DNA from 4 places in the Shewanella sp. VK101 genome. Region 4 is predicted to be linked to each of the others. Evidence: predicted binding sites of a transcription regulator. Region 4 holds the regulator's gene; each other region holds the start of a gene.
The links. The regulator ArgR, encoded in region 4, controls arginine synthesis, uptake and breakdown. The targets are predictions, from matches to a motif close to ANTGAATANNTATTCANT.
Positions count from the first base shown of each region.

Region 1: the regulator ArgR is predicted to act here: its motif matches at 1,410-1,427, upstream of argA (amino-acid N-acetyltransferase).
Region 2: the regulator ArgR is predicted to act here: its motif matches at 4,428-4,445, upstream of ACSHSR_RS06980 (OadG family transporter subunit).
Region 3: the regulator ArgR is predicted to act here: its motif matches at 2,062-2,079, upstream of ACSHSR_RS06130 (YjiH family protein).

Region 1 covers NZ_CM151402.1:416,792-422,747, reverse strand. Annotated here, with positions in the region: gene argA (amino-acid N-acetyltransferase) at 18-1,337, opposite strand; gene rpmG (50S ribosomal protein L33) at 1,819-1,992, opposite strand; gene rpmB (50S ribosomal protein L28) at 1,999-2,235, opposite strand; gene radC (RadC family protein) at 2,358-3,035, opposite strand; gene coaBC (bifunctional phosphopantothenoylcysteine decarboxylase/phosphopantothenate--cysteine ligase CoaBC) at 3,164-4,360, shown strand; gene dut (dUTP diphosphatase) at 4,357-4,815, shown strand; gene slmA (nucleoid occlusion factor SlmA) at 4,840-5,433, shown strand; gene ACSHSR_RS01965 (alpha/beta hydrolase family protein) at 5,563-5,956, shown strand, end outside.
Region 2 covers NZ_CM151402.1:1,540,638-1,546,593, forward strand. Annotated here, with positions in the region: gene alaS (alanine--tRNA ligase) at 1-1,422, shown strand, start outside; gene ACSHSR_RS06930 (aspartate kinase) at 1,445-2,683, shown strand; gene csrA (carbon storage regulator CsrA) at 2,800-2,997, shown strand; tRNA gene ACSHSR_RS06940 (tRNA-Ser) at 3,202-3,293, shown strand; tRNA gene ACSHSR_RS06945 (tRNA-Arg) at 3,312-3,388, shown strand; tRNA gene ACSHSR_RS06950 (tRNA-Arg) at 3,420-3,496, shown strand; tRNA gene ACSHSR_RS06955 (tRNA-Arg) at 3,526-3,602, shown strand; tRNA gene ACSHSR_RS06960 (tRNA-Arg) at 3,646-3,722, shown strand; tRNA gene ACSHSR_RS06965 (tRNA-Arg) at 3,753-3,829, shown strand; tRNA gene ACSHSR_RS06970 (tRNA-Ser) at 3,838-3,929, shown strand; tRNA gene ACSHSR_RS06975 (tRNA-Arg) at 3,976-4,052, shown strand; gene ACSHSR_RS06980 (OadG family transporter subunit) at 4,717-4,983, shown strand; gene oadA (sodium-extruding oxaloacetate decarboxylase subunit alpha) at 5,010-5,956, shown strand, end outside.
Region 3 covers NZ_CM151402.1:1,351,674-1,357,629, reverse strand. Annotated here, with positions in the region: gene ACSHSR_RS06135 (methyl-accepting chemotaxis protein) at 315-1,859, shown strand; gene ACSHSR_RS06130 (YjiH family protein) at 2,233-3,510, shown strand; gene ACSHSR_RS06125 (two-component regulator propeller domain-containing protein) at 3,650-5,956, shown strand, end outside.
Region 4 covers NZ_CM151402.1:1,128,630-1,134,585, forward strand. Annotated here, with positions in the region: gene ACSHSR_RS05070 (ABC transporter permease) at 1-515, shown strand, start outside; gene ACSHSR_RS05075 (ABC transporter ATP-binding protein) at 512-1,555, shown strand; gene ggt (gamma-glutamyltransferase) at 1,828-3,471, shown strand; gene ACSHSR_RS05085 (Dyp-type peroxidase) at 3,570-4,505, shown strand; gene argR (transcriptional regulator ArgR) at 4,566-5,036, opposite strand; gene mdh (malate dehydrogenase) at 5,322-5,956, shown strand, end outside.

The sequences.
Region 1 (5,956 bases), 710 kb from region 4:
CTGAGCGGGGCTGGTTTTTACAGGTCAAGCGCCAAAATTTTGGAGCGACGCTGGTAGTTATAGAGCTGCTTCTTCTTATTCGGCAAGGCATCGACCTCCACCAGCTCAAAGCCGTGTTCCAGGAACCAGTGAATGCTGCGGGTCGTCAGCGCAAACAGCCTGGAATAACCACGCACCTTGGCCTGGCCTATGATGTTCTGCAACAGCAGGCTACCGCGATCGGCGTCGCGATAGTCAGGATGCACCACCAGACAGGCAAACTCGCCGGCGTTGTCCTCTTCAAAGGGATAGAGCGCCGCGCAGCCTATCACCAGGCCATCACGCTCAATCAGCATAAACTGCTCTATTTCTATCTCCAGTTGCTCACGGGAGCGACGCACCAGGATCCCCTGCTCTTCCAGCGGGCGGATCAGGTTGAGTATGCCGCCAATATCGGCAATGGATGCGCGCCGCAAGCGCTCGGCACTCTCTGTGACTATCTGGGTACCTATGCCCTCACGGGAGAAGAGTTCCTGCAACAGGGCACCATCTTCCAGATAGCTGACCAGATGGCAACGGGGCACACCGCTGCGACAGGCATCAATACTGGCCTTGAGAAATGCCATGGTGCCGACACAGCCTTCACCCTGGCCGACCAGTTTATCGAGAATTTTTTGGGCATCGTTGGGCATCAGCTCGGCAATCACATCACCGTTGCGATCCAAAATACCATTCTGGGAGCTGAAGCCTATCATCTTGTCGGCCTTGAGCTTGATAGCCACCTGAGTCGCCACTTCTTCGGCGGTGAGGTTAAAGCTCTCGCCAGTGACTGAAGCCGCTATCGGCCCCATCAGGATAATGCAGTTGTTTTCCATCTGCCGTTTGAGTCCCTGAACATCGATACGACGCACCTTGCCTGAGAGGCAATAGTCAATACCATTGTCGACCCCCAAAGGCTGGGCGATGACAAAGTTACCACTGACCACGTTGATCTGTGCGCCCTGCATCGGCGTGTTCGACAGGCTCATGGACAACCTGGCTGTAATATCAAACTGCAAAGAACCGGCTACCTGCTTAATGACCTTGAGAGTGGCTTCATCGGTGATCCGCACGCCTTGATGGTAGGCAGGCTCAATCTGATTGTTAGCCAAGGCTTCGTCTATCTGTGGCCGGGCGCCATAGACCAATACCACCTTGATCCCCAGGCTATGCAGCAGAGCAACATCATTGATGATGGAGCGAAACTTAGGCTGAGCCAACGCCTCACCCCCCAACATCACCACAAATGTCTTGCCCCTGTGAGCATTGACATAGGGAGCAGAATGACGAAAACCATCAACCAATTCTGTGGTACGCACCTTGGGATTTACCTCACATTCGTTAAAGCCGACATAAAATGAATGCCACCTCCGTGGCACGGACAACATAATAATGCATTTAAATTCACTTAAAAAGAATTTATTTGCACAAATACTTATTTTAAATCTCTAACTATTCACATGAAGGGTAAGCTATATCCTGCATCTTCCCCCCTGAGACTCAAACCGAGTAAATATTCGCCGCTGCGGTTCAAGTGATTGCATAGAAAGGTATAGCAGGGATCTGTTTAGAAAGTATGAATCCACCTGAACCGCAGAAGGCCAGCAGCCGGATCCTTACGCGGAATAACTCAGGGCTAAAATGGGTTGAAGGTGATAGAGGCAGTTGCTTGGTGACTGAGGAGATAAGCTTAAGGGCAACGAGAGCCAAACCGGCTCGACTACGGCCGCGGCGGCTAAATTCAAATCAAAAAAAAGCCCCTGCGAGAGGGGCTTTCCAAGAATTCAAATACCAAGTGAATTACTTGATTTTGGCTTCTTTGTAGATAACGTGCTGACGAACTACGGGATCAAACTTTTTGATCTCCATTTTCTCAGGCATGTTACGCTTGTTCTTGTCGGTAGTGTAGAAGTGACCAGTCTTGGCGCTTGAAACCAGCTTGATCTTCTCACGATTGCCTTTAGCTTTAGCCATTTTCTATTACACCTTCTCGCCACGGGCACGAAGTTCAGCAACAACGACTTCGATACCTTTCTTGTCGATAATGCGCATACCCTTGGTAGAAACGCGCAATTGTACGAAACGCTTTTCGTCTTCTAACCAGAAACGGTGGTTCTGCAGGTTAGGTAAAAAACGACGACGAGTTGCGTTTTTTGCGTGCGAACGGTTGTTACCAACCATTGGTCGCTTGCCAGTAACTTGGCATACTCTTGACATGTCAATCTTCTCCAAAAAACAATTTTAACGCTCGAGCATTAATGTACCTCGTATGGCCGTCGCCCGAGGCACAAAGAGGGCGCATGTTATACAGGATAACTGAGGAAAGATCAAGCGATGGATCAATCCATCCATCCGCGTTCTGCGAAGGAAACTATCTCGCAATCCCCTACAACCATATGATCCAGAAGTGAAACATCTATGGTTGCGAGCGCACATTTCAACCGCTCAGTAATTCGCCTGTCAGCCTGGCTGGGCTCAGCCACGCCGGACGGGTGATTATGGCAAACTATGACCGCCGCGGCCTGTTTTTCCAGCACCAGCCTAACCACCTCTCGTGGGTAGACAGATGCAGAGTCCAGGGTGCCATGGAATAATTCCACGAATTGGATCACTCGGTGCTGGCTGTCCAGCAACAGAATCGCAAACACCTCGGTGGCACGGTCTGCTAATTGTCTCATTAAATAGTCGCGAGTCAAATCCGGATTTGTCAAAACCGCCCCTCTTTGCAGCTTTTCCCGGGAAATTCGCCTCGAAAGTTCAGCAGCCGCCTGCAATTGGGTATATTTTACCGGTCCCATTCCCGGAATTCGGGCAACCTGATTCAGTGGTGCCACCAAGAGTTGCCGCAGTGAACCGAATGCCGCGAGCAAATCTCTGGCCAATTCGACCGCACTCTGCCCCGCCAGGCCGTTACGCAGCAATACTGCCAGTAACTCGGCATCACTCAGGCCCTTGGCTCCCTGCTGCAACAACTTTTCCCTCGGTCCCTCGCCCGTTGGCCAGTCTCTGATCCCCATCCTTGGCTCCCATCCCTGTGCCCTATACTTTGTTTCAATTATGGTCGAGATTTTTGAAGCTGCATCCTGCCAAGTCGGGGGAGCTTTGTGATATCTTAGCCGCCAATTACCATCAGTTGATTGTCTCTATGAGCCTGAAGCATAAAAAAATCCTCTTGGGGATTGGCGGTGGCATTGCCGCCTACAAGAGTGCCGATCTGGTGCGGCGCCTGCTGGACAGAGGTGCCGAAGTCAGGGTCGTCATGAGCCAGAGCGCCATGGAATTCATTACCCCGCTGACCTTGCAGGCGTTATCCGGCCATCCTGTGGCCTCAGATCTGCTGGATCCTGCGGCCGAGGCTGCCATGGGACATATCGAATTGGCCCGCTGGGCCGATCTGGTTATCATTGCCCCCGCAACCGCCAACCTGTTGGCCCGTATTCGTGCCGGTATGGCCGATGAACTGATCACCACCACCTGCCTGGCAACGGCGGCTAAGGTGGTGCTCTGCCCGGCGATGAACCAACAGATGTACCAAAACGTAGCAACTCAGGAGAACCTCAAGGTGCTGGCCGAGCGCGGCTATGGTATCTGGGGCCCAGATAGCGGCAGCCAAGCCTGTGGTGAAGTCGGCCCGGGGCGTATGCTGGAACCCAATGATATCGCCCAGCGAGCCGCCGCTTGCATTGAGCCACAGCTGTTGGCAGGCCAAAAGCTGCTGCTGACTGCCGGACCGACCCGCGAAGCGATAGATCCTGTGCGTTATATTTCCAACCACAGCTCAGGCAAGATGGGGTTTGCACTGGCCACCGCAGCGGCGCAGATGGGCGCCGAAGTGACTCTGGTCAGCGGCCCGGTTAATTTGGCGACCCCGGCAGGGGTGACCCGAGTCGATGTGCAATCGGCCAAAGAGATGCTCGATGCCGTGATGCAAAGGGTTGAACAGCAGGATATTTTTATTGGCTGCGCCGCAGTGGCAGACTATCGTGTCGCCGATGTCGCCGAAGCCAAGATAAAAAAATCTTCCGAAACCATGGCATTGGCACTGGTGCGTAACCCGGATATTCTGGCAACGGTCGCCAGCCATCCTATCCGGCCCTTTACCGTGGGTTTTGCGGCAGAAACCCATGAGGTGGAGACCTATGCGCGTGACAAGCTCAAGCGCAAGAAACTCGATATGATTGCCGCCAACGATGTGTCTGTTCCGGGTCAGGGTTTCAACGCCGACCGGAATGCCCTGAAAGTATTTTCTGCAACAGGTTGTGATGAACTGCCGGCCACCGACAAGTTGAGCCTGGCCAAACAGTTGCTGATCCTGATAGCGAAGCATAAAAACAACTCATGAAAACACCCATAGAACTGAAAATTCTCGACTCGCGTATTGGCAGTGAATTTCCGCTGCCAAGCTATGCGACCCCAGGCAGTGCCGGCATGGATCTACGCGCCATGCTGGACACCAGCATCACCATAGCCCCGGGTGAAACTGTATTGATCCCGACCGGAATTGCGGTTCATGTGGCCGACCCTTCTCTGGCGGCGGTGATCCTGCCCCGCTCGGGTCTGGGCCACAAAAACGGCATAGTACTCGGCAACCTGGTCGGCCTGATCGACTCTGACTATCAAGGCCCGCTGATGGTTTCCTGCTGGAACCGCAGCCAGACACCTTTCACCTTGGAGATAGGTGACCGCTTGGCCCAATTGGTGTTTGTGCCCGTCGTTCAAGCCCAGTTCAAACTGGTGGATGAATTTGACACCTCGGACAGAGGCGAAGGTGGCTTCGGCCATTCAGGCACTCAATAATTCCTGCCACTGACAGAGCGAAACATGGCTGTAAAAGAAAAAATCAATCGTCGTGAACACATACTCCAATCCCTTGCCAGAATGCTGGAAACCAATCCGGGGCAAAGGATTACCACCGCCAAGCTGGCCTCGGAAGTTGGCGTGTCGGAAGCGGCGCTCTATCGCCACTTTCCCAGCAAGGCGCGGATGTTTGAAGGCCTGATTGAGTTTATTGAAGACTCTCTGCTGTCACGCATCAACCTCATCATGGATGAGGAGAAAGACACCATGAAACGCTGCCAACAGGCACTGCAGCTGTTATTGGTGTTTGCCGAGCGCAACCCAGGGATCTCCCGGGTACTGAGCGGTGATGCCCTGCTGGGCGAAAATGAGCGGCTCAGAGAGCGGATCAACCTGTTGTTTGCCAAGTTGGAAACCCACCTGAAGCAGATCCTGCGGGAAAAATCCCTGCGAGAAGGGCAAAAATTCGCCCTGGATGAAGCCATTCTGGCAAACCTGCTGTTGGCCGTGGCCGAAGGCCGTATTGCCCAGTTTGTTCGCAGTGAATTCAAGCTCAAGCCAACGGCTCACTTCGAGGAGCAGTGGCAGTTTATTCAAAGCCAGTTATTACAGAGCTGAGCCCCCTGTTTTCGAGATCAAGGACGGTAAAAACCGTCCTTTTTTTATGGATTTAGCCTTGTCCAAACCCAAGCATTTCATTAACATCAAACAAACATAAACTGCCAATAATAAATACAAGGATGTCAAATGAAGTTCCAACCTTTGTTGGCTAGCACGTTACTGCTGGCACCCACTCTCGCTTTGGCCCAGAGCAATCAAGCACCCACGCCGGCAGAAATTTTCAGCCAGGGTGCGCAATACACCAATGTCAAAATCTCCCCCTCAGGTGACTATCTCAGCGTGATCATGAATCACGAAGGAAAAGATAAGCTACTGATCCTCAATACTGAAGATCTCAGTGCCAAGCACATTGTTTATTTCCCGGGCAATGCCCAAGTGGGCAGTTATTCCTGGGTCAACGATGAACGTGTCGTGGTCGCCAAGGAATACCTCAAGGGCTGGGATGATCGCCCGCTCTACTATGGTGAGTTGATGGCGGTGAATGCCGATGGCTCCAAGGCCGCCTATCTGTTCGGTTACA
Region 2 (5,956 bases), 410 kb from region 4:
TTCCCTATGGATTTGACCGCCGATGTTTGCCGCGAGCGTAATATCAAGGTCGATGAAGATGGTTTTGATGCGGCGATGGCCGAGCAGCGTAGCCGGGCTCAGGCCGCCGGTCAGTTTGGTGCCGATTACAACGCCGGGCTGAAGATTGATGCCGACAGTGAGTTCTGCGGTTACAGTGAACTCAGCGGCAATGGCAAGGTTATCGGCATCTATGTCGATGGTCAGGCGGTCGACACTCTGGATGCCGGTCAGCAAGCGGTTATTGTGCTGGACAAGACTCCATTTTATGGCGAGTCAGGCGGCCAGGTAGGCGATAAGGGCCAACTGACAGCCGAAGGTTTGCTGTTTGAGGTGAGCGACACCCAAAAGTATGCCCAGGCCACAGGTCATATCGGCCAACTGAGCCAAGGCAAACTGACTCTGGGTCAGGAGTTGCTTGCGCAAGTCGATAAGAAACTGCGCCATCGCACCCAACTGAATCACTCAGTGACTCACCTGCTGCACGCCGCGCTGCGTCAAGTATTGGGTGAGCATGTGACCCAGAAAGGTTCATTGGTGGAGCCCGAGCGTCTGCGTTTCGACTTCTCTCACTTTGAAGCGGTTAAGCCTGAAGAGCTCAAGGCGGTTGAGGAGATGGTCAATACCCAGATCCGTCGTAACCACGAGCTGAAAACGGCTGAGATGGACATAGAGCAGGCCAAAGCCAAGGGCGCCATGGCCTTGTTCGGTGAGAAATACGACGCCCAGGTTCGGGTTGTGACCATGGGAGACTTTTCTATTGAGCTTTGTGGTGGTACCCATGTGGGCCGCACCGGTGACATAGGTCTGTTCAAGATCACTTCCGAAGGCGGTATCGCCGCCGGTATTCGCCGTATTGAAGCAGTCACAGGTGCTGCTGCCATGGCCTTCGTCGCCGAGCAACAGCAAGAGTTGAGTGATGCTGCTAACTTGCTGAAAGCAGACAGTTACTCAGTGGTAGCCAAGCTTAAGGCGCAGTTGGAGCGTAGCCGCCAACTGGAAAAAGAGATTGCTCAACTCAAAGACAAACTGGCCGCCGCGGCCAGTGCCGATATGATTTCCGATGCGCAAGAGATTGCCGGAGTCAAGGTGTTGGTGAAACAGGTCGAAGGCATTGACCCTGGCTCTCTGCGTGGTCTGCAGGACGAGCTCAAGCAGAAGCTGCAATCTGGCATAGTGGTGCTGGGTCTGGCTCATGGCGACAAAGTAAACCTTATCGCCGGGGTAACTAAAGACTTGACCGCTAAGGTGAAGGCCGGTGAATTGGTGGCCATGGTGGCTGCGCAGGTTGGTGGCAAGGGCGGTGGCCGTCCCGATATGGCTCAGGCTGGTGGTAGTGAAGTTGCCAACTTGCCTCAGGCATTGGCATCGGTAACGCCTTGGCTGACTGAACGTCTGGCATAATTTCGCCACCAACGAGGTCTATGTGACACAAGAAGTACGTTCAGGCAGTAACGAGCGACTGTATGTCAAAAAGTTCGGCGGCACCTCGGTAGGCTCCATTGAGCGTATCGAGGTGATTGCCGAGCAGATTGCCAAAGCTCAATTGAGCGGCGAGCATCAGGTGTTGGTGCTCTCTGCCATGGCTGGTGAAACCAACCGTTTGTTTGCACTGGCGGGGCAGATTGACCCCGATGCATCGGCGCGGGAGATGGACATGCTGGTCTCCACCGGCGAGCAGGTGAGTATTGCGCTGATGGCGATGGCGTTGGCAAAACGTGGCGTCAAGGCCAAGTCGCTCAATGCCGCCCAGGTGCAAATCCACACCAATAGCCAGTTTGGCCGTGCCAGTATCGAACGAGTTGACGTTCAGTATCTGCTGGAATTGCTGGCCCAGGGAATTATCCCGATAGTGGCCGGCTTCCAGGGTCGGGATCAATTCGGGGAAGTGACCACTCTTGGGCGCGGAGGCTCGGATACCACTGCTGTGGCATTGGCTGCCGCGCTCAAGGCGCAGGAATGTCAAATTTTTACCGATGTGGCTGGTGTCTATACCACAGATCCCAATATTGAACCGAGCGCACAAAAGCTTGATGCCATCAGTTTCGAAGAGATGCTGGAGATGGCTCGGTTGGGAGCCAAGGTGTTGCACCCGGATTCAGTCTCTTATGCCGAGCGCTTTCGGGTTCCCTTGCGGGTGCTTTCCAGCTTTGAACCTGGCAGTGGCACCCTGATCCGTTTCGATGCCTGTGAAGACAAGAGTAATCAAGTAGCGGGTATCGCTTGCAGTAAAGGGCAGGCGATGCTGAGTCTGAGTCGCACCGACGATTCACCGGACCCCTTTGCGGCAGTATTTTCACTGCTGGCCGAAAATGGTGTGGAAGTGGATCTGGTGACCAAGGCGGGTACAGATGACAGCGTCAGCTTTACCTTGGATGCCAGCAGGCTCCCTTGGGCGTTAAAGGCGCTCGATGAACCGGAACTTGGAACATCGTTTGGCCCATTGGTGTTTGAAAAAGCCCTGGCAAAAGTGTCTGTAATAGGTGCCGGCGTGCATCGCAGGGCCGAGGCAACCGCCAAGGTGTTTGATATCTTGGGGAATGAAGGAATTCATGTTAAGTTGATGGCAACATCAGAGATAAAGCTGTCAGTGGTAATAGATGAATCGGATTTACACAGGGCAGTTCGGGTGTTACATCACGCTTTTGAACTAAATAAGGTGTAATTAAACAACGGATTTAGTATTGAATACTATTAATTTGTACTAAGCTCACCTTATAATAATGGTTACGACGGATGAGCGCCGTGTGTAGAAGATATGGAAACTAGAGGAGCAATCGAATGCTGATTTTGACTCGTCGTGTTGGCGAAACACTGATGATTGGTGACGAGGTCACAGTGACAGTGCTGGGTGTGAAGGGGAATCAGGTACGTATAGGTGTGAATGCACCCAAAGAAGTTTCTGTGCACCGTGAAGAGATTTATCAGCGTATTCAGTCTGAGAAAACAGGAACACCTTCTGAAGGTGGTAACTTCTGAGGCGACATAAAGTGAACCTCCGTCAGGAATAGAAGAGTCAGTTTTTAAACTGGCTTTTTTATTTTCTGGAGCCGGAAAACCCTTGATAGCACAGGATTTGCGCGTTATTTAGGTCAGGTGATTAAAAACAGGACAAACGGAAAAGGTTTCGGAAAAAGGGTTTGACTTATTTTCTTCAAACAGTAATATGTGCGCCAAGAAAACGGAGAGGTGGCCGAGTGGCCGAAGGCGCTCCCCTGCTAAGGGAGTATGGGCTTTATCTCCCATCGAGGGTTCGAATCCCTCCTTCTCCGCCATTTCTTAACGTAAAATATGCGCATGTAGCTCAGCTGGATAGAGTACCTGGCTACGAACCAGGCGGTCGGAGGTTCGACTCCTTCCATGCGCACCATTTTCCGTTTTAGCAGTAAAGAATACAATTCGCGCATGTAGCTCAGCTGGATAGAGTACCTGGCTACGAACCAGGCGGTCGGAGGTTCGACTCCTTCCATGCGCGCCACTTCTGCTTTAGTTTTTCAAGATGATCAAGCGCATGTAGCTCAGCTGGATAGAGTACCTGGCTACGAACCAGGCGGTCGGAGGTTCGACTCCTTCCATGCGCACCATCTGGAACCTTAAAGGCTGCTAAGAAAAATTGATTATCTGAAAGCGCATGTAGCTCAGCTGGATAGAGTACCTGGCTACGAACCAGGCGGTCGGAGGTTCGACTCCTTCCATGCGCACCAGATATCAAGTAATGTACGCAATAGATTTAAGCGCATGTAGCTCAGCTGGATAGAGTACCTGGCTACGAACCAGGCGGTCGGAGGTTCGACTCCTTCCATGCGCACCAATTTATGCGGAGAGGTGGCCGAGTGGCCGAAGGCGCTCCCCTGCTAAGGGAGTATGGGCTTTATCTCCCATCGAGGGTTCGAATCCCTCCTTCTCCGCCATTCTTTACTATACTCTGAGAGCCAAGCTTTCTGAGTTCCGGATTAAGCGCATGTAGCTCAGCTGGATAGAGTACCTGGCTACGAACCAGGCGGTCGGAGGTTCGACTCCTTCCATGCGCGCCAAATAGCAAAGAAGTAAGACGCCCCGCAATAGCGGGGCGTTTTGCTATCTGTTTCTTACTCGCCTGCAATTTCCTAGCTATCCACCGTGCCTTATCCGTAAGCTTGATACAGAGACACAGGTCCACTGAAAGTCCGGGATGTAACAAGTTCTGGATAGAGAACCTATTTTCATCATCAAGTACCATGCTTTGCTCTTCATATGACCTTTCCCCCGAATTTAAGACAATTTTATCGCTTATGGCGAACACATCCGGGAAAGGCTTTAAAACCATTTGTATTCACAAGTCCCCTATGTTGAAACTTGCCACCCTTGCCGGCATTCGCGATATCATCTTCCCTTCATTTTGGTTTGAGTTTTGGTTTTTCATCAAAAATATTAAATAAATATTTATGAATCATCATTCTCTATGAGGTTTTATTGATTTGTTTTGGTATGACCAATTTACATTGAGGAAGGTTTTTTGTTATAGATTGGTTATCGCTTTTGACCTAAGTCACATGGTTAGGTGCAACTTGGCCTGTTAGGCTAAAACAAGCAGTGATTGAAAATCGCCTTTTTTCGCATATTTACCATTATTGTCCGGCTGGGGTGCCATGTTCTGTCATCTCAGACCAGACTTAGACATGGAAAGGCCTGCCGTGCCATTAACAAAATGAGGAAGATATGATGTCGCTTTCTGAGCAACTCGTGGAAGCTGTGGGGATTATGCTGCTTGGTATGGGGCTGGTTTATCTGTTCTTGGGGCTGCTGATCTTGGGGATCCGGATATCGGCCCATTATTTGGCACCTAAACCCAGCTTGGAGGATAAGAACCAAACTCAGGAAAGGGCCAAGGCACAATCCGCAGTCGTCGCCCAGACAGGTGCACCAACGCCGCAACAGCTGGCAGCCATTAGTTGTGCCATTCACCAATACCGAAAACAGGCTTAATTGCCGCAATCTGATGGATAAAAAAGATGAGTAAAGCTTTAGCATTAACCGACGTTGTCCTGCGGGATGCCCACCAGTCATTGTTGGCAACCAGAATGCGTATCGAAGATATGTTGCCGATTGCATCCAAGTTGGACAGTGTCGGCTTTTGGTCCCTGGAGTCCTGGGGCGGTGCAACCTTTGATGCCTGTATCCGTTATCTGGGTGAAGATCCCTGGGAGCGGATCCGGGCGCTGAAACAAGCCATGCCCAACACCCCGCAGCAGATGTTATTGAGAGGGCAAAATCTGCTGGGTTATCGCCATTACAGTGACGACTTGGTGACCCGGTTTGTGGAGCGCGCCCATGACAGCGGGGTCGATGTATTCCGGGTGTTCGATGCCATGAATGATGTGCGCAACTTGCAAGCCGCGCTGAAAGCCGTGATTGATGTTGGCGCTCATGCCCAGGGCACAATTTCTTACACCACAAGCCCCGTACATACACTGCAAACCTGGTTGACCATGGCCAAGCAATTGGAAGATATGGGCTGCCATTCACTCTGTATCAAGGACATGGCCGGTTTGCTCAAGCCGATGGAGGCATTTGAGCTAATAAGCCGCTTGAAGTCGGAAACCGATCTCTTGATCACCATGCAGTGCCATGCCACTACAGGGTTATCAACCGCAACCTATCAAAAGGCGATTGAGGCAGGTATTGATGTTCTGGATACTGCCATTTCTTCCATGAGCCAAACCTATGGTCACAGTGCCACCGAAACCTTGGTTGCCATGGTTGAAGATACCGATAGGGCAACAGGCTATGACTTGACGCTGCTGGAGGAGATTGCCGCCTATTTCCGTGAAGTCAGAAAAAAATATGCCCGTTTTGAAGGGGCACTAAAAGGCATAGATTCACGTATCCTGCGAGCTCAAGTGCCGGGTGGCATGCTGACCAATATGGAAAACCAGCTCAGAGAGCAGGGCGCCGAGGA
Region 3 (5,956 bases), 220 kb from region 4:
CAATAGCCTTGATTACCAAGATCATGCCGGGTCTGGAAACTACAGTTCCGCCCAGGAGAAAAAATACAGCGCTAGCAGATTTCACTGTGTCCAGCCGTTGGATAGCTTGTTTACAGAGTTTTATCCCGACCAAAACACTGACCATCGAAGTTTTCAATTAGTATACATATCAATAACCTGCAAACGCTTTACCTCTAAAAAATTTGCAAAAAGCGCTCACTCAAATAACCACAAAAATGTTATGCTTATCACACTTAAAATGATAATAAGGCCTGAATCAATATCGGGCCACTAACTCTGAGCCGGAATTAAAGATGTCCAGAAGGAATTCCACCACCACAGACAGGGAAGTCTGTCTGCAATCCACCGACGAACTCATTTCCACCACAGATCTTCGCGGCGTTATCACTTACGTCAACCCGGCCTTTGCTGAGATATCGGGTTTTTCTGAAGCCGAGCTGTTAGGCCACAGCCACAACATGGTTCGCCATCCCGACATGCCCAAGGCGGCCTTTGCCGAAATGTGGCAATGCCTCAAGGCCGGCAGTTCCTGGCGGGGATTGGTCAAAAACCGTTGTAAGGACGGTGGTTTTTACTGGGTCGATGCTTTCGTGTCCCCCATCTTTGAGCAGGGAAAAATCATTGGTTATCAATCTGTCAGGGTTAAACCCAGTCAAGGCACCATCAAACGGGCCATCAAGGTATACAGTCGCCTGAATCAGGGCAAAAGGGTCAAAGATCCGCTGACGCTGACGCAAAAACGCTTGCTTTCGGCACTGATGGCCGGCTCTGGCTTACTGCTTAGCGGCTATATCTGGGGCTGGGGCGTGGTGTTGGCCGGAGCCATGTTGATGGCGCTCAATCTGGCTATCTTCTATGACGAAGCCTTTCGTATTCCGGCACGATTGATGGCACTCAAGCAAGAGTACGACTCTGTCAGTCGCTTCATCTATGCCGGGCACGATACGTCATCCGTGCTCGAATTTCAGTTGCAGCGTAAGGCCGCCATGCTTCAGGGCGTTTTGGGCCGGACTCAGGATCAAGCGCTTAAAACCAATGATATTGCCGCTCAGTTGGTGGTGGCCACAGAGCAGGCCAGAGTCGGCATGGATCTGGAACAACAACAGATGCAGCAGATAGCCAGTGCCATCGAAGAACTGCATGCCACTATCAGTGAGGTGGCCGACAACACCCAGGCAACCTCAGGCCGTATAGATGAGGCTTATGGCCTCTGTCGTCAAAGCCGGGATGTGATGCATCAGAACAGTGAACATATTCTCCACCTGGCCGATGATGTTGCCAGGGCGGCTTCCAATGCCAAACGCCTGAACGATGAAGCACAGCAAGTTGCCAACGCCATGTCGGAAATCGACGCCATTGCCGACCAAACCAACCTGCTGGCTCTCAATGCAGCCATAGAAGCAGCCAGAGCCGGCGAACAGGGACGCGGCTTTGCGGTGGTCGCCGATGAGGTCAGAGCCTTATCCGGCCGCACCCAGCAGTCCACCAAGAGTATATCTGCCAGCATAGAGGCCATGTTCAGCATGCTGACCCAGTGGGCCAATGAGATGGAAGCCAGTAGACAACAGGCACAGGAGTGCGCCACTGAAGCATTGTCGGCTGTGGAGTCCATCAACACAGTTAATCAGGGGATGGCTGAAATACACGATCTCGCCAGACAAAACGCCGTGGCGGCAACCCAGCAAGGGCAAGTAGTGCAAGAGATAGCAGGCGGCATACAGACGATTCACGGCGCCACCAATGACAATGTCAGCGCCCTGTGTCAGGTTGAGCAAGCCGTATTGCAGTTAAAGGCCAGTGCCGACAGGTCGCTGAACCTGAGACAGACTTTCGGCTGATACCAAAGCCCAGGTTCAGCCTGAGCAACAAATATCTAACCATTTCTTTTTGAAGGATTTTTCATAAGGAATTGCTCAAATAATAATTAAGCAAGGACAGGAAATAACTATGCTGTTGTGATCAAAGAGACAGAACTGACAGCGAATGAATTTACATAGCCGCGCTAAGGGGGTAATCTTGCCCCCTTAAATTCGGGGGCCGGTTGAATGAAAATGCATTCAGAGCCAATATTGCCCCTGGCGAGTAGCTTTGTTACTCATCCAATTAGTGTAGATTCAGGGTGTAATAACCGTGGCAGACGAAAAACAACCCCGCAACATAACAACCATACTCACCTTCCTGGTGCCATCTCTGCTCGGCGTCTTACTCTTTATGACGCCTATCAGCTATAACAACGAACTGACCATTCCTGTGGCGGTGTTGGCCGGTGAACTCAAGAATTTGCTCAATGATTATTTGACCAGCATAATTTGCGCCATAGTGGTATTTACCGCCACGGCCAGTGTATTGGTGAAACTCCTGCGCCCCGCTTTTATCCGCCGCAGCAAGTTTCTCAATTCCCTGTTGAATATCAGCCCTGCCTGGCTCTTGGTCAGGGTTTTGGGCGCCATATTTATCTGTCTGACCTTCTTCCAGGTTGGCCCTGAGATGCTCATAGCCGATTCCACCGGCACCTTGGTGATGAATGGCCTGTTGCCACTGCTGTTCTGTGTATTCTTTTTTGCCGGTATGTTCCTGCCTTTGTTGCTCAACTTTGGCCTGCTGGAACTCTTCGGAACCTTACTGACCAAGTTGATGCGGCCGGTGTTCAACCTGCCGGGACGCAGCGCCATCGACTGTATGGCCTCCTGGCTCGGGGATGGTAGCGTTGGTATTTTGCTGACCAGTAAACAGTATGAGAACCGCTTCTATACCCAGCGTGAAGCGGCGGTTATCGGCACCACCTTCTCGGCAGTCTCTATCACTTTTACCCTTGTGGTACTCACCCAAGTGAAACTGCAGGCGATGTTTGTACCCTTCTACCTGACAGTCTGTCTGGCCGGTATTGTTGCCGCCATAATAGTGCCCAAGTTGCCGCCGCTGTCGCGCAAGAAGGATGTTTATATTGATGGCAGCCCCAGACAAAAAGATGATGAGTCGCTGCCAGCAGGTCATAACTCTCTGTCCTGGGGACTGGATCTGGCGCTCACCAAGGCGTCCCACACAGGTGGCGTATTCAAGGTGCTCTCCGAAGGGGTGAAAAATGTCATCGATATGATCTTCGGTGTGCTCCCCGTCGTAATGGCATTAGGTACCATAGCTCTGGTCATCGCCGAATACACCCCGGTATTTAACTATCTTGGTAAGCCTTTTATTCCATTGTTGGAACTGATGCAGATCCCCGAAGCTACCCAAGCCTCCAAGACTATAGTCGTCGGGTTTGCCGATATGTTTATCCCCTCGATTCTGGCCACCAGCATAGAATCCGACATGACACGCTTTGTGATTGCGGCGCTGTCTGTCACCCAATTGATCTACATGAGTGAAGTAGGTGCCTTGCTTATCGGCAGCAAGATACCGGTGAAAATTTGGGAGTTGTTTGCCATCTTCCTGCTGCGAACCCTGGTTACTCTGCCTGTGATTGCCGGGATGGCACATCTACTGTTCTAAGGGCAATTTAGCCGGACTTCCCCACAACGGCCGCTACATGCGGCCTTTTTTTATTTCTAAGCACTAGAATGTGCTCACAAAATTCGCATTTCGGCCACCAGCATCTACACTGAAAAAAGTCCGTTTTTGAGGCTTTTCGGTGAAAATCTTTGCGTTTCTGCTCCTTTTTACGGCACTTTGGTGCCTCGATAGCCTGACACCGTCATTGGGCTATCGCCCCGTCCTTGAGCAATTTCAGGCCGAAGACGGCTTGTCGATGAACACTGTCAATGACCTCGCCACAGACGATCGTGGTCACCTGTGGATAGCCACTCAAGCCGGACTCAACCGCTTCGATGGCGAACATTTCAGAATCTACAGTAAGCAGGACGCTCCCTACGGCCCTAGTGGCAATCACATTGAAAGACTGTTGTTTTCAAGCCAGAAGGAGTTGTGGCTGCTGACCTTGAGCGATGGCCTGAATCTTTATCATCCGGACAGTGGCCGCTTTGAAATATTGGGTGCCGAAGCCGATCTGCCGCTGACCGGGATCCGCGAGCTGGCAGAAGACAAACAAGGCATGCTCTGGCTGCTGATGGATGATGCAAAGGTTTGGCGCTACGACCCCAAACGCCGCCAACGCCTGGATAGCCAGCAGCTTCAGACAAATACCGTTTCACAACTGAGGTTTTATGCAACACCTTCCGGCGACTTGTATCTTGCAGGAGACTCGCTCTGGCAGCTGGATGACAGCAAGTCCTGGCAACAGATGGCAATATTGCCGCAGTCTGCTCCGGTAGAGTCTCTGATACAGGCCAAAGACGGCAGTTTATGGCTCGCAAGCAAAGGAACGCTCTGGCACTGGTCTTTGGGAACCGAGGCCGTGCCTTACTCCATCAACCAACTTGGCGATGCCGGCATTCGGCATATGGTTTTGGATCCACAGCAACGGCTCTGGTTGGCGGTGGATAAACTCGGTCTGCTGCGATTTACACCTCAAACCCGGGAGCTTCTTTGGCAACCAAACAGCGATGGCAAGACCATCCAGACGCTGCATCTGGATGACAGCAACCAACTTTGGATAGCGACCAAGGGAGCCGGTCTCGGTAAGCTGGATCTCAATCAGGAAGCCATGGGAAAACTGCTCCCCAACAGTTTCGAGAACCACAACCTGGGTAATGGCGATGTCAGAGCGATTTTTCGCGATCATCTGGGGCAACTCTGGGTCGGCACCGCCAGCGGCCTTTATCAGGCACTGGAGTCTGACTCGGGCAAAATTCAAGGCTTCAAACCCTCGCCGCTAGCAAGCCAACTGCTGGATAAGGCCTTTATCGGTTTTATCAAAGAAGACAGTCAGGGCCGGCTGTGGATTGGCACTCGGGGCGAAGGCTTACTGATCTTCAATGCCGAGCGCGACAGCTATCTGCACTATCGCCATCAGGCCAATGAACCGGGCTCACTACCGGCCAACACCCTCTACAGTTTAACCTTTGATCAAAGTGGCATTGCCTGGATAGCAACCAAAGAAGCCGGAGTCAGCCGTTATCTTGGTATCGAAAAAGGCTTTGCCGCGCCGGATGCCACGCCGCTGCCCAAAACAGAAACCACTTCGATACTGGAGGATAACGGCGGCAATATCTGGATCACCAGTTACGGTGAAGGCCTATTCAGGCTCAAGCCGGATGGCAGTGTATCTCATTGGTCCACGGATACTGAAGTCCCTCTACCCAGCAAGCATCTGTTTTCCATCTACCAACATCCGGATGGACAGTTATGGATAGCATCCAGTGACGGCGTATTCTCATTCACCCCGGATAGCGGGCAGTATCAAATGTTTGATCGCCAACACGGCCTGATAGGCGATGTCGCCTACCTGATGCAACATGATGCCGACAACAAACTCTGGATTGGCAGCGCCAGCGGCCTGTCATGGCTGGATCCCGCAACAGGCACAAGCCGTAATTTTGCTTATGAAGATGGCTTGCAAGCCAACGAGTTCAACTTTGGCGCCGGGTTTCTCGATCGGGACGGTAGCTTGTTTCTCGGCGGTGTAAAAGGTCTCAACCATATCCAGCCCCCCGCTTTACCCGCGAGGAAACCTCCGGCGCAGCCGATCATAGATGAACTGCAGGCCCTGGGGCAAACACAAGAGCACGCACCAAAACCCTGGAGCCGACAGAAACTGGTTCTGGGGGTTGATACCTTGCCGCTGAGTCTCAAATTCCACAGCCCGAACCTGCATCACGCCAGGCATCTTGAGTATCAATACAAACTCGAAGGCATGCAGCAGGAGTGGCTCAATACCCGGGGGGCCAGAACCGCCTTCTTCCCGGCGCTCAAACCCGGTGACTATCGCTTTATGGTCAGAGCCGTGGATATTGACGGCAATACCAGCCCGGCGCAGAGCCTGCTGCTGAGCATAACCCCCAGGCCCTGGCAAAGCCCCTGGGCTTATACTATTTACAGC
Region 4 (5,956 bases):
ACGCTCTGCCGGGCACTGTGCTGGCGATTGCCGTGCTTATTCCGCTGACCTGGCTCGATTTCAGAATCGATGATCTCTATGCCCTGTTCGAGCGCCAAGGCCCGGGGCTCTTGTTCACCGGCAGTATCGCCGCCCTGGTGCTGGCGTTTTGTATTCGCTTTGCCGCCATCGCCATCGGTAGCATAGAGAGCAGTTACAAACGGCTGTCGCCTTCTCTCGACATGGCGGCCATCAGCCTGGGCAAGACACCGGGTAAAGTACTGGCATTAATCCATCTGCCATTGCTGCGCAGCGGTATTTTTGCGGCTCTGCTACTGGTATTTATCGAGGCGATGAAAGAGTTGCCGGCTGCCTTGCTGCTAAGCCCTGTCGGGTTTCACAACCTGGCTACCCAAGTGTTCCAATACGTCTCCGATGAGCAGTTGGAGCAGGGGGCGCTGGCGGCTATTGTCATTGTGTTGGTGGGGCTGGTGCCCTTGATTTATCTCAACCGTTCGCTGGAGCAAAACAACTGATGTCGACCCTGAGTGTCAAGCAACTCCACAGCCATTATGGCGCCCAACAGGTGCTCAAAGGGCTGAGCATTACCTTGCAAGCCGGTGAAATTGCCGCCCTGCTCGGACCCAGTGGTTGTGGCAAAACGACCTTGCTCAGAGCCATTGCCGGACTGCAGCCGGTCTCCGCCGGTGAAATTCATATCAGCGGCAGTGCAGTAACCACGGATAAGCTGCAGGTTCCGGGAGAGGAGCGTGGCGTGGGGATGATCTTTCAGGACTATGCCCTGTTTCCCCACTTGACGGTCGCGCAGAATATCCTCTTTGGTGTCAAGGGATTGAATAAGGCGCAGCGTCTGAGCAGACTTGAGGAGATGTTGGATCTGGTCAAGCTCCCGGGGCTTGCTGAACGTTATCCCCACGAGTTGTCCGGTGGTCAACAGCAAAGGGTGTCGATTGCCAGGGCGCTTGCCTATGAGCCTGAACTGCTGTTGTTGGATGAACCCTTCTCCAACATAGATGCCCAGGTACGTGGCGAGCTGATGTTGGAGATTCGCGCGATCCTCAAGAGCCGTAACGTCAGCGCCGTATTTGTGACCCACAGTAAGGATGAAGCCTTTGTTTTTGCCGATACCCTGGCGCTGTTTGAAGATGGAAAAATAGTGCAGCAAGGCAGTGCTGAAACTCTCTATGCCAACCCGGTCAATCGCTATGTGGCGGACTTTCTCGGCAGCGGTAATTATCTTAAGGCCCTGGTCAGCTGCGAACACTGTGTCGATACTCAAATCGGTCGACTTAAAAGCTCTTTGCCCCATGGTTTGCCACTGAACTGGCAGGGCGAGTTGTTGCTGCGGCCACAGCAGTTGGAGTTACGACCCGACGAACAGGGCCTGGCCGTGGTTACCGAGCGGCGTTTTCTGGGCAATGTTTGCCATTATGATGTGCAGCAAGAGGGCGTCATACTCGAGGTTCGTAGTCATCAGGTACAGTTTTCTCCAGGGCAGAGAGTCAGGCTGTCGGCACTGGAACATCCGTTGGTGTTGTTCGGTAATGGCTGTTAACAACAATTGTTTCATAAGTTTGCTGTGGGTGATAATTTGTTTGTCTCTGTGTTATACCAAGCAATCGGTTTGATTGAACTCATCATAGGTATTCACTGAACCCCGGACTCGCCCATGCGCCGCTCCGGGATGAGAGCGGAGGCGAGATGCATAACTACAGCAATAATAAAATGCAGGACGCACAAGGGATACGGAATATCAGCAACAACTCATGTCGTCAGCTGTTACTCGGCGTCATCGGGAGTTTGGCTGTTTTCTGCAGCACGGGAAGCATGGCGATGGACAGAATCACGGGCGCGGCCTTTGCGAGCCGCTCTGAAGTCTATGCGGTCAATGGCATGGCGGCAACCAGCCAACCACTGGCGACTCAGGTGGCGGTCGATATTCTTAAGCAAGGAGGCAGTGCCGTAGATGCCGCTATTGCTGCCAATGCCATGCTGGGGTTGGTTGAGCCTACGGGTTCAGGCATAGGCGGCGATCTTTTTGCCATTGTCTGGAGCGCCAAAGAGCAGCGGCTCTATGGGCTCAATGCGTCTGGCCGCAGTCCGGCTTCTTTGACGCTGGAGATGCTCAAGGCCAAAGGGCTTGAGCATCTGCCGCCTTATGGGCCTTTGCCCGTATCCGTGCCCGGTGCCGTGGATGGCTGGTATGAACTGCATGACAAGTTCGGCAAATTGCCCATGAAGGATAACCTGGCACCGGCTATTCATTATGCCCGTGAAGGATTTCCGGTTTCCGAGCTCATAGCCTTCTATCTGGCTCGCAGCGGTGACAAGCTGGCCAAATACCCGGGGTTTAAAGAAACCTATATGCCAGGCGGCCGCATGCCGGCCGTCGGTGAATTGTTTCGAAACCCAGCTTTGGCAAACAGCTATGAAAAAATTGCCAAGGGGGGCCGGGATGTCTTTTACAAAGGAGAGATAGCCCGCAGTATTGCCGCTTATATGCAACAACAGGGCGGTTATCTTTCCTATGAAGATCTCGCTTCTCACAAGAGTGAGTGGGTCGAGCCTGTATCGGTTAATTATCGGGGCTATGATATCTGGGAGCTGCCGCCCAACGGCCAGGGAATAGCGGCACTGCAGATCCTTAAAACCCTGGAGCCATTTAATCTCAAGGCCATGGGGCTGGACAGCGCCGAATATGTGCATCATTTCGTGGAAGCAAAAAAGCTGGCGTTTGCCGACCGAGCCAAGTTCTACGCCGACATGGACTTTGCCAAAGTGCCGGTAGCCTCACTTATCTCCAAAGAATACAACTACGCCAGAGCCAAGCTTATCGATGCTGACAAAGCCGCCGCCAGTGTTGAGCCGGGTAATCCCAATCTTTTACACGGTGATACCATCTATCTCACTACCGCTGATAAAGAAGGCAATATGGTGTCTCTCATCCAGAGCAATTATCGTGGCATGGGCTCAGGCATGACGCCTCCGGATTTGGGATTTGTGTTACAGGACAGGGGCCAGCTGTTTGATCTCACTCCCGGGCGTGCTAACTCCTATGCACCGGGTAAGAGACCGTTTCATACCATAATTCCGGCCTTTGTCACCAAAGATGGCAAGCCTTGGCTCAGCTTTGGCGTCATGGGGGGAGCCACCCAACCCCAGATGCACGCTCAGATCATGATTAATCTGATTGATTTTGGCCTCAACCTGCAGGAGGCGGGCGATGCTCCAAGAATACTGCATACAGGTTCTAGCCAACCGACCGGCGAGCAGATGACAGATGGCGGTTATATCAGTCTCGAGTCGGGCTTTTCCATGGAGACCCGCCGTGAGCTGATGAAAAAGGGGCATACTTTGAGTGATTCTCTCGGAGCTTTTGGTGGTTATCAGGCCATAGGCGTCAATGTTGAAAGCGGCGTTTATCGGGGAGCGTCCGAGTCCCGAAAAGACGGGCAGGCATCAGGTTATTGAAAGCAATCGGCAAAAACGTGCGTGAGCTAATTCAAATTAATGCTCAAGTTGCGGATAATAAGGCCGAAGATGAATTAATCTGAAAGGGTAGATTGCAAATGGATACACAGGTTATGCCACGGGAACAACTGGGAATCTGCGCTGAGGGAAATCTGCACAGCGTTTATCTGATGTTCAATGCCAACGAAGGCGGGGAGTCACAACTGCGTCCTTGCCTGGCCAATGTCGCCCAGTATTTGTATGAGCTGGCAGATCAGTATGCCGACAGTGCCTTTAACGCCTTTGTGGCGATTGGTGCCAACTTTTGGGATCACCTCTATCCGGGAAGCAGACCGGCTGAACTCAGGCCATTCCCTGCGATGGAGTCGGGTAACCGGGATGCGCCTGCGATAGAGTTCGATATTTTTATTCACCTGCGTTGTGATCGCCTGGATATTCTTCATCTGGTAGCCAATGAGGTCAACGAAATGCTGGAAGGGTTGGCTGAACTGGAAGAGGAGGAGCGCGGGTTCCGCTTTATGGACAGCCGCGATCTGACCGGTTTTGTCGATGGCACAGAAAACCCCAAGGGCAGAGGCCGTCAAGCTGTGGCCCTGGTAGGTGATGAAGACGATGCATTTCGCGGCGGTAGCTACATTCATGTACAGAAATATGTCCATAATCTGAGTAAGTGGCACAGACTGCCGCAGAAAAAGCAGGAAGACATCATAGGCCGCACCAAGCAGGACAACATAGAGTACGCCTCGGAAGACAAACCGCTGACGGCACATATCAAGCGGGTAAATCTCAAGTATGACAATGGTGAGTCGATGGAGATCCTGCGTCAGAGCATGCCCTATGGTTCTGTAAAACAGCAGGGTTTGATGTTTATTTCCACCTGTAAGACACCTAACCATTTTGAAAAGATGCTTCACAGTATGGTTTTCGGTGACGGAGAAGGACACCATGATCACCTGATGCACTTTACTCAGGCGGTAACTGGTTCCTCTTTCTTTGCCCCATCTCTGGATTTCATGATCCAGTTTGATGATTAATAGCGCGATAAAAACAAAAACGCCCCTCATTGAAGGGCGTTTTTTTATGGCATTTTCAACTCAGTCTGTGTAATTGAACAGCGACTTCACTGTTTCCAGGGTTTCATCTATGGTCTTGATGCTGGAAGGGCAGATGAAAATAGTATCATCACCGGCGATAGTGCCCAGAATACCTTCTGGCTTGCCGATGGAGTCCAACAGCCTGGCAATTAACTGCGCCGCCCCCGGGCTGGTACGCACCACTATCATGGCTTGGTTATGATCCACATCCAATACCAGATTCTTCAGCGGGCTGCCGGCGGTAGGTACCCCTAGTTCAGCCGGTAAGCAGTAGACCATCTCCTGCTTGGCGTTACGAGTGCGCACGGCACCGAACTTGCTCAGCATGCGCGAGACTTTGGACTGGTTGATATTGGCAAAGCCTTCGGCTTGCAGTGCATTGACTATTTCACTCTGGGAGCCGAAGCGCTCCTCTTTAAGCAGAGCCTTGAAGGTTCTGATTAGCTCATCCTGATTTTTGCTTGCTTGCATTATCTTCTTCTGTCGTTATTCAGAAAATCCCGGTCATTCTGCATATCAAACGGATAAGTGTCAACAAATACCCAAGATGTCTGCATAAAAATGCAATGCAGGTCATTTGGTGGGTAAAAGAAGCCTCAGTGGGCAGTAGAAAATGCTGAAGTTAATTCAGCTTTTGATGAAACAGAGTCATATGACTAAGGGATAATTGCTATTTTTGTGACGATCCTTTAATGTTGCGCCATCACAGAATTAGATCTATGTCACACATAATTCCGAGAATTGACGGAGATAACTATGAAAGTTGCTGTACTTGGTGCTGCTGGTGGTATCGGCCAGGCTCTTGCCCTTCTGTTGAAAACCCAATTGCCTGCCGGCTCTCAGCTGTCACTCTATGATATCGCCCCCGTAACGCCTGGGGTTGCCGTGGATCTGAGTCATATCCCGACAGCAGTTGAAGTTAAAGGTTTTGCCGGTGAAGACCCAACGCCTGCACTGGAAGGTGCCGATGTGGTGCTGATTTCTGCCGGTGTTGCCCGTAAGCCGGGCATGGATCGTTCTGATCTGTTCAATATCAATGCCGGTATCGTCCGTAACCTGATTGAAAAAGTGGCCGCGACTTGTCCCAAGGCGCTGATCGGTATCATCACTAACCCAGTGAACACCACTGTGGCCATTGCTGCTGAAGTACTGAAAAAAGCCGGTGTTTACGACAAGAACCGTCTGTTCGGTGTGACGACTCTCGATGTCATCCGCTCTGAAACCTTTATCGCCGAAGCCAAAGGGCTGAACGTTGCCGATGTTAAAGTCAATGTGATTGGCGGCCACAGCGGTGTGACCATTCTGCCTCTGTTGTCTCAGGTTGAAGGTGTCAGCTTCTCTGATGAAGAAGTTGCTGCCCTGACCAAGCGTATTCAAAACGCTGGTACTGA